One region of the Streptomyces sp. B5E4 genome, then DNA from elsewhere that is predicted to be linked to it. Evidence: riboswitches for the same ligand, from Rfam matches in the RefSeq annotation. Region 1 holds a riboswitch; the other holds the start of a gene.
What was found. A riboswitch is a leader RNA that binds a small molecule or an ion and turns the genes downstream of it on or off. The one in region 1 is predicted to bind cyclic di-AMP.
Positions count from the first base shown of each region.

Region 1 (4,172 bases):
GTCACCGGAGCCGCCGCCGGCATCGGCGCGGCCACCGCCCGCCGGCTCGCCGCCGAGGGCGCCGCCGTCGTCGTCGCCGACATCGACGGCGACCGGGCGGAGGCCACGGCCGCGGAGATCCGCGCCGCGGGCGGCACGGCGGCGGCCGTCGTCGCGGACGTGGCCGAGGAGGACGGCTGGGCGCGGATCCTGGCCGCGGCCGGGGACTTCGGGCCCGTCGGCGTCCTCGTCTCCAACGCCGTCGCCGTCGACGTCGCCCCCGCGCACGAGACGACGCCCGCGTCCTGGCGGCGCCAGGTCGATGTCGGGCTGACGGCCGCGTTCCTCGGCTTCCGCGCCTGCCTGCCGGGGCTGCGTGCGCAGCAGGGTGCCCCCGGCGCCGCGGTGCTGGTCTCGTCCGTGCACGCCAGGCACGGCATCCCCGGCCACCCCGCGTACGCCGCCGCCAAGGGCGGGCTGCTGTCGCTGGCCGGCCAACTGGCCGTCGAGTACGGCCCGTCGGTGCGGGTGAACACCGTGCTGCCGGGGCCCGTGCTCACCCGGCTCTGGGACCGCGTCCCCGAGGAGGACCGCAGGGCCAGCGCGGCGCAGACCGCCGCGGGGCGGCTGGGTGCGCCGGAGGAGGTGGCCGCCGCGGTCGCCTTCCTCGCCGCGCCCGAGGCGTCCTACGTCACCGGCGCGAGCCTGGTCGTGGACGGGGGCTGGAGCGTCGTAAAGTCATCGGCCTGAGCGGGGGCGCCGCGGGGGACGGCGGGGCGCACGGGACGTGAGGGAGGAGCGAGCGGCCATGGCGGGTTACGCGCGCCGCGGGGTGCACGGGCAGACGGTGGAGACCCTCGCGCACCGCGTACTGGGGGGTGAGATCGCCGAGGGCGCCACCCTCGATCTCGCCGCGCTCCAGGCCGAACTGGGGGTCAGCCTCACCGCGTTGCGCGAGTCGCTGAAGGTGCTGGCGGCCAAGGGCATGGTCGACGCCCGGCAGAAGCGCGGCACCTTCGTCCGGCCGCGCGCCGACTGGCACCTCCTCGACGCCGACGTGCTGCGCTGGCGCTTCGAGACCGCGGGCCGGCAGCAGGGCGAGGGCGCCGCCGCGCGGGCCGCCTCCCCGCTGCTGCGCGACCTGGACGAGGTGCGCGGCATCGTCGAGCCGGCGGCTGTCCGGCTGGCCGCGGTGCGGCGCACCGCGGCGGACCTGGCGGCGCTGGAGGCGGCGCTCACGGCGATGGCCGGGGCGCGGGACGGCGCGGCCGAGGCCGTCGCGGCGGACCTCGCGTTCCACCGCGCCCTGCTGGCCGCCTCGCACAACGAGCTGCTGGAGCGCATGGATCAGGTCCTCGCCAGCGGACTGGCCGCCCGCGACCGCCTGGTGCACGGCCCGGGACACCACCCGCGGGATCCCGTGCCGGGCCACCGCGCCGTGCTGACGGCGATACGGGCCCGGGACCCGCACGCCGCGGAGGCGGCGATGCACCGGCTCCTGGCGCAGGCGGCCCGGGACCTGGCCGAGCTGTCCGCCGTCCCTCCGCCGGCACCCGGCCCCGAGCCCGCGCCGTCGGTCACGGACCGGGCGGCCGGGGCGTAGCCCGTACGACGCACGCGCCCCGCCGCGCGGAGATCCACGCGACGGGGCGGCAGCAGACTTTCCGCGGGCCCGGGCCCCCCGGAATCAGTACCAGTTGTTGGCCTGCCAGAACTCCCAGGCACCGCACGGGCTGCCGTAGCGTTCGTTCATGTAGTCCAGGCCCCACTCGATCTGGGTGACCGGGTTGGTGCGCCAGTCGGCGCCGGCCGAGGCCATCTTGTCGCCCGGCAGCGCCTGCATCAGGCCGTACGCGCCGGAGCTGGGGTTCGTCGCGGTGTGGTCCCAGCCGCTCTCCCGCTCCACGATGTTGCTGAAGCAGGTGAACTGGTCGGCGGGCACGATCTCCCGGGCCGCGGCCTGGATGCCGGACTCGGTGGTCGGGACGCTCGCCTGCGACGCCTCGGTGGCGCCGCCGGAGCTCCCGGAGGACGACGAGCCGTTCGGGTCGATGGACGTGTCGACCTTGCCGCCCTGGGTGTCGACGCGCAGTTCGGTGCCGACCTTCAGCGCGGCCGGGTTGTCGCCGATCGCCTTCTCGTTGTCGACGTACACCCGCTGCCAGCCGCCGGGCACGTCGTACTTCGCGGCTATCTTCGCCAGCGTCTCGCCGGCGCCGACGGTGTGCTCGACGTAACGCTGCTGCTTCTGCTCGGTCTTGGCGGCGGTCTGGTCGGCCTCGGCGGGCTTGCTCCCGGCCTTCTCGTCCCCGAGGTCCAGCTCCTGGCCCGGGAGGATCAGGTGGGGGTTGTCGCCGACGGCTTCCTTGTTGGCCTCGTACAGCTTCTGCCAGTCGGGCCCGAAGCCGTTGTCCTCGGCGATCTCCGAGAGGGTGTCGCCCTTCTCGACCGTATAGGCGTGGGCGGCGGTCGCCGCGATTCCGCCGGCGACGGGCAGGGCTATGCCCACCCCCGCGGCGGCGGCATAACGGCGGGTGGAGCGCGACTTGGGCGCGCGCCGGGTGCCGGTTCCGGCCATGGTGGCTCGCTCTTTCTCCGACGCCTGCGAGGTGAGCTGTCGGGTTCGGGCTGGAGTTGCCCGGCCGCGTCGTGCTGTGCGGCTTCACCCCGAGTCGGGGAGTGCGGTGCGGTCCTGCCACCGTGCTCCGGCCGACGGAGAAGTGGTTCCCCCGCTCCTGCCCGAACGGCTGTGGGGACGACGGATCCGGGCTCCGACGGGCAGGATTCGGCGTACCGGAGCGCGGTGCTCGCGTCTGCGAACGTCTCGGACACTAGGAGATCGAACGGCAGATCACAAGAGGATCACGAGGATCGACGCATGCTCTGACGCTCCGTGGTGACGCGCGCACGCGTGGGGCGGCTGTGGCGCGTGTGACGTTCGGCATGTACGCCGAGTCGCAACTCCTCCAACAGAGGCTGCCCCGCGGGGACGACGAGACCGTGCACCCCGCGCTCCGCGGCGCCGGCGAGGGCGGTCCGCCAGGCGTCGGGACCGGCGGGTGCCGCCACCGGGGTCCAGCGCCCCGCGCCCGGCTCCTCGTAGCCGGGACCGGCGGGCGCGAGCCGGCGGAAGGCGGGCACCGCCGGGGCGACGGCGCCGAGTTCGGCGCACCGCCGGGAGTCGGCGGCGAGCGCGAGCCGGCCGCCGCTGAGCAGCACGACGGTGGCCAGCGCCCGGGCCAGCAGCGCGGCCTGCGGGACGCTGACGGGCAGCGCGACGACCAGCCGCGCCCGGCCGGTGGCGGCGGCCAGGGCGGCGGCGAGCGCCAGCACGTCGTGCGCCGGGTCGGGGCCGCCGTCCAGCCACAGCGCGTCGGCGCCCGCGGCCTCGTACGCCGCGCACTCCGCGAGCCAGTCCGCGGGCTCGTCCAGCAGCCGGGGGAGCAGCACTCCGACCTGGACCGGCCGCGTGGCGGCGTCGGCAGGCGGGGGTGGAGATGCGCTCATCGCGGGCCTCCCCGGGTGGCTGACGAGGGCCATCGGGGGCATACCGTACGCCCATACGTCGCGGAAGGCAGCGGTGCGGACACCCACGGTTCATGATTTCTGGAATTTCATCTGCCGTGCCCCGGGGCGGTGTTGCGCGTCCGTACCCCGGCAAACGCCGAGGGAGGGGACCCCCCCGGGGTGTCCCCTCCCTCTCTGTGCTCCCGGCCGGTGGCCCATGTCAGTGCACGTGGGCCACACCCCCGTTCGCCGGGATGGGCTCGCCGTCCTGACCGGACGGCGAGTGGACCGGGCGGCGCGGCTGCAGGTGCGCGGGCACCGCGCCGGGCGCGGTCATGCGAGGCTCCGCGAGAGCAGGAAGTCGGCCTTGCCCGCCTTGGCGCCCTCGATGAACGCGTCCATCTCACCGGGGGTGTAGATGAGGGCGGGACCGTCGGGGTGCGCCGAGTGCCGTACCGCGATCCGCCCGTCCCGCAGCTTCATGGCCTCGACGCAGTTGCCGCCGTTGCCGCCGCTCCACGGCTTGTGCCAGCCCTCGGTGCCGAGGTCCGCCGCCGGCATGCCGTTGTAAATGCGTTCCATTCACAGCTCCTTGCGGAAGTCCCGGAGGATTTCCTTCGTGCGTTTTGCCGTCGCCGCCTGGGCCGCCATGTGGTCCAGGGCGGCGAGGTGTGTGGCCACCTCGT
Region 1 covers NZ_JBDPMI010000023.1:39,301-43,472, reverse strand. The annotation lists gene ABGA99_RS25630 (SDR family oxidoreductase) at 1-729, shown strand, start outside; gene ABGA99_RS25625 (FCD domain-containing protein) at 788-1,582, shown strand; gene ABGA99_RS25620 (LysM peptidoglycan-binding domain-containing protein) at 1,667-2,557, opposite strand; cyclic di-AMP (ydaO/yuaA leader) riboswitch at 2,564-2,738, opposite strand; gene ABGA99_RS25615 (hypothetical protein) at 2,842-3,486, opposite strand; gene ABGA99_RS25610 (DUF397 domain-containing protein) at 3,820-4,068, opposite strand; gene ABGA99_RS25605 (helix-turn-helix transcriptional regulator) at 4,069-4,172, opposite strand, start outside.

Region 2 (4,172 bases), on a different contig from region 1:
CCCAAGGACATCCGCGCCTTCATGGCCCGCGCCGGCGAACTCGGCGCGGACCAGGCGCTGACGTTCCTCCGCGAGGTCGACTCGATCAACATGCGCCGCCGCGCCCACATGGTCGAACTCGCCCGCGAAGCCTGCGACGGCTCCTTCCTCGGGCAGCGGATCGCCGTGCTGGGCGCGACGTTCAAGCCCGACTCCGACGACGTACGCGACTCGCCCGCGCTCAACGTCGCCGGCCAGATCCACCTCCAGGGCGGCCAGGTCACCGTCTACGACCCGAAGGGCATGGACAACGCCCGGCGCCTCTTCCCCACCCTGCGCTACGCCGGGTCGGCGGAGGACGCGCTGCGCGGCGCCGACCTCGTGCTGCACGTCACCGAGTGGCCGGAGTTCCGCGCCCTCGACGCCGGGCATCTGGCGACGGTCGTCTCCCGGCCGCATCTGATCGACGGCCGGAACACGCTCGACCCGGTGCCGTGGCGCGCCGCGGGCTGGACGTTCCGCGCGATGGGCCGCCCGACGGCGTAGCGCGCACCCGGGCGGTGCCGGCGCGGCGGGCCGTCCCGTACGCCGTGGCCCCGACGCCGGGCACGCAGAGCCCCCCGTTCCGCCGGAAACGGGGGGCTGCGCCGTGCGGGGGACCCTCAGAGGGAGACGCCGTTGTCGCGCAGGTACGCGACCGGGTCGACGTCCGAACCGTAGTCCGGGCTGGTGCGCACCTCGAAGTGCAGGTGCGGCCCGGTGGAGTTGCCGGTGGAACCGACCAGACCGATCTGGTCGCCGGCGCCCACGCTCTGGCCCACGCTCACCGAGGTGGACGACAGGTGGGCGTACTGGCTGTAGCGGCCGTCGTCGTGCTTGATCACGACGGCGATGCCGTACGCGCCGCCGTCGGCGCCGTTGCCGGCCTTGACGACGGTGCCGGAGGTGACGGCCTTGACCGGGGTGCCGGTGCCGGCGGAGAAGTCGACACCGGTGTGGTAACCGCTGGACCACGAGCCGCCCGCGGCCCGGTACGCCGTGGAGAGACCGGCGTCGATCGGGGCGGAGAACCCGCCCGCGGGAGCGGCCTCGGCGGACTGCTCCTCCTGCTGCGGCTCCTCGGCCGCCGGCTCCTCCTGCTGCGCGGCGGACGGCTGGGCCGACGTGGTCTCCGGCTCCTCCAGGGTGACCTCGTCGCCGCCGTCGAACTCGTACTTCTGACCGGGGAAGATCAGGTCCGGGTCGTCGCCGATGACGTCCTTGTTGCCCTCGTAGATCGACTGCCAACCGCCCGCGATGCCGTGCTTGCGAGCAATGTCCCACAGGGTGTCGCCGGAGACGACGGTGTAGTCGCCGGCCTTCTCGTACTTCTTCTCCGGCGCCTTGTCCTGCTTCGGGGCCTCCTCCTTCGCGGCCTGCTCCTGCCGGGCGGGCTGCTCGGACCCGGTCTGCGCCGCGGGCTCGCTGTTCTCGCCACCACCGGTGGAGAGGTCCGGGGCGGGGCCGCCCTGGGTGAGTCCGGCCTGGACCGAGCAGACCGGCCAGGCGCCGGGGCCCTGCGAGGCGAGGACCTTCTCGGCGATCTCGATCTGCTGCTCCTTGGTGGCCTGGTCGGCGCGCGGCGCGTACTGCGTGCCACCGAAGCCCTCCCAGGTGCTCTGCACGAACTGCAGCCCGCCGTAGAAGCCGTTACCCGTGCTGATGCTCCAGTCGCCGCCGCTCTCGCACTGGGCCACGCGGTCCCAGGTGTCGACGGAGGCGGCCTGGGCGTGGCCGCCGGCGATGAGGGGGATGGCGACGCCGGCGCTGCCGGCGGTGATGATGAGGGCCCTGCTGCCCCGGGCTATCCGGCCCAGGCGACGGTGACGTCCGCGTGCGGACATGGACATGCTCCTCTCCGACGCCTGCGAGGTGAGCTGTCGGGTTCGAGCTGGAGATGCCCGGCCATGCGGAGCATGGCTTCACCCCAAGCCGTCCCGCGCTTGCGCGCAGGCCGGCACTTACCTGGGTCCCCCGCTCCTGCCGTGAAAGCTGAAGTGCCTGCCCGTCGCCGCCGACAGGATTCGGCGTTACGGCGACGAGGTACCCGCATCGGTGGCGCGAGCACGGCGAGCACCGTAATCACACAGCCGAAAACAGAACAAGCTGTGAACCGTCATCAAGGCCGTTCCCCACATCACATCGGAATCAGCCCGACAATCGCCACATCCCGCGCCGGTCCTCAAACCCCTCTCCCCGGTGGAGACTTGTCGACATCAGAGGAGTCGGACACATTGCCCCAGGGCGTGAAAATTCTGTGAGTGACTTATGTCACTCTGCTCACTTCTGGACCTCCGCGGGGCCGTCGAGCTGTTCGATGGTGGCGATCGACGGGCCGCGCCGCGCGGCCACTTCGCGCGCCGCCGCCTCGGCGTCGCGCAACACCCGTAGCGCGTTGGCCCACAGCAGCCTGGCCAGGTCTTCTTCCGACCAACGGCGGTGCAGGAGCTCGGCGACGAGGTGCGGATAACCGGCCACGTCGGCGAGGTCTTCCGGCGTGAACGGCGTGCCGTCGAAGTCGCCCCCGATACCGATATGGTCGATTCCCGCCACTTCGCGCATATGATCCAGATGATCCGCCACGGTCGCGGCCGTCGCCTGCGGCCGCGGGTTCGCCTCCTCGAACGCACGCCGCACACGGACCGCTTCGCCGTCCGCACCGAAGGGGTCCAGGCCCCGGGCGCTCATGTGCGCGTCCACCTCCGCGGTCCACGCCACGGCGGCGGGCAGGACGAACTTCGGCACGAACGTGGCCATCGCCACACCGCCGTTGGCGGGGAGCATTTCCAGCACGTCGTCCGGAATGTTGCGTGGGTGGTCACACATGGCGCGAGCGGACGAATGGGAGAAAACGACCGGCGCTTCGGTGACGCGCAGCGCGTGGCGCATGGTCGCGGGAGCCACGTGGGAGAGGTCGACGAGCATGCCGACCCGGTTCATCTCGCGCACCACCTCCTCGCCGAAGGCGGTGAGCCCGCCGTGCCGCGGCTCGTCGGTGGCGGAGTCGGCCCAGTCGGTGTTGTCGTTGTGCGTGAGCGTCATGTAGCGCACGCCGAGCCGGTGGAAGGCGCGGAGGGTGGCGAGCGAGTTGGCGATGGAGTGCCCGCCCTCGGCCCCCATCAGCGAGGCGATCCGCCCGTCGGCCCGCGCCGCCTCCACCTCGTCGGCGGTCACGGCGAGTCGCAGCTCCCCCGGATAGCGGTCGACGAGCTGCCGCACCACGTCGATCTGCTCCAGACACGCACTCACGGCGGCGTCCCCGGCCAGCTCGGTGCTCACGTACACGGACCAGAACTGCGCCCCCACCCCGCCGGCCCGCAGCCGCGGGATGTCGGTGTGCAGCCGCGCACTCTGGTCGACGGCGATGTCGCGCCGGTCGATGTCGTACGTCACCTGCTCGCGCAGGGCCCAGGGAAGGTCGTTGTGCCCGTCGACGACGGGGTGCGCCCGCAGCACCTCGCGCGCACGCGCGATGAGTTCGCTGGTCATGGGGTCGTCCTCCCTGCGCGGATAGCGTGAGGTACACGCTATCCGCGCAGGCTGACAGCAGGGCGACCGGGCCCGGATCGGACGGTGTGTCAGGTGGCGGGGGTGGTTTTGCGGCGGAGACGGGCGCCCTTCTCCTGGGCCTGGGCGTTCAGATCCTCCTGGAACGTCGTCATCCGGGCGCGGAGGTCCTCGTCGTGGGTGGCCAGGATGCGGGCGGCCAGGAGGCCCGCGTTGCGGGCGCCGGCCACGGAGACCGTGGCGACCGGGACGCCCGCGGGCATCTGGACGATCGAGAGCAGGGAGTCCATGCCGTCGAGGTACTTCAGGGGCACCGGGACGCCGATGACCGGGAGGGGGGTGACGGAGGCGAGCATGCCCGGGAGGTGGGCGGCGCCGCCGGCGCCGGCGATGAGGGTGCGCAGGCCGCGGGCCGCGGCCTGTTCGCCGTAGGAGATCATCTCGCGCGGCATCCGGTGCGCGGAGACGACGTCGACCTCGTACGGGACCTCGAACTCGTCGAGGGCCTGCGCCGCCGCCTCCATGACCGGCCAGTCGGAGTCGGAGCCCATGACGATGCCGACCAGCGGGCTGTTCTCCGCGCTCATACGATGCTCATTCCGTGATCGTCCCCCGCAGGTAGTCGGCGGCGTGGCGGGCGCGTGCGC
Region 2 covers NZ_JBDPMI010000030.1:63,040-67,211, reverse strand. The annotation lists gene ABGA99_RS29485 (UDP-glucose/GDP-mannose dehydrogenase family protein) at 1-525, shown strand, start outside; gene ABGA99_RS29480 (transglycosylase family protein) at 642-1,862, opposite strand; cyclic di-AMP (ydaO/yuaA leader) riboswitch at 1,866-2,058, opposite strand; gene ABGA99_RS29475 (dipeptidase) at 2,299-3,507, opposite strand; gene purE (5-(carboxyamino)imidazole ribonucleotide mutase) at 3,597-4,112, opposite strand; gene ABGA99_RS29465 (5-(carboxyamino)imidazole ribonucleotide synthase) at 4,120-4,172, opposite strand, start outside.
Region 2: it holds a riboswitch for cyclic di-AMP, as region 1 does, so the genes downstream of both, ABGA99_RS29480 (transglycosylase family protein) here and ABGA99_RS25620 (LysM peptidoglycan-binding domain-containing protein) in region 1, are expected to answer to the same signal.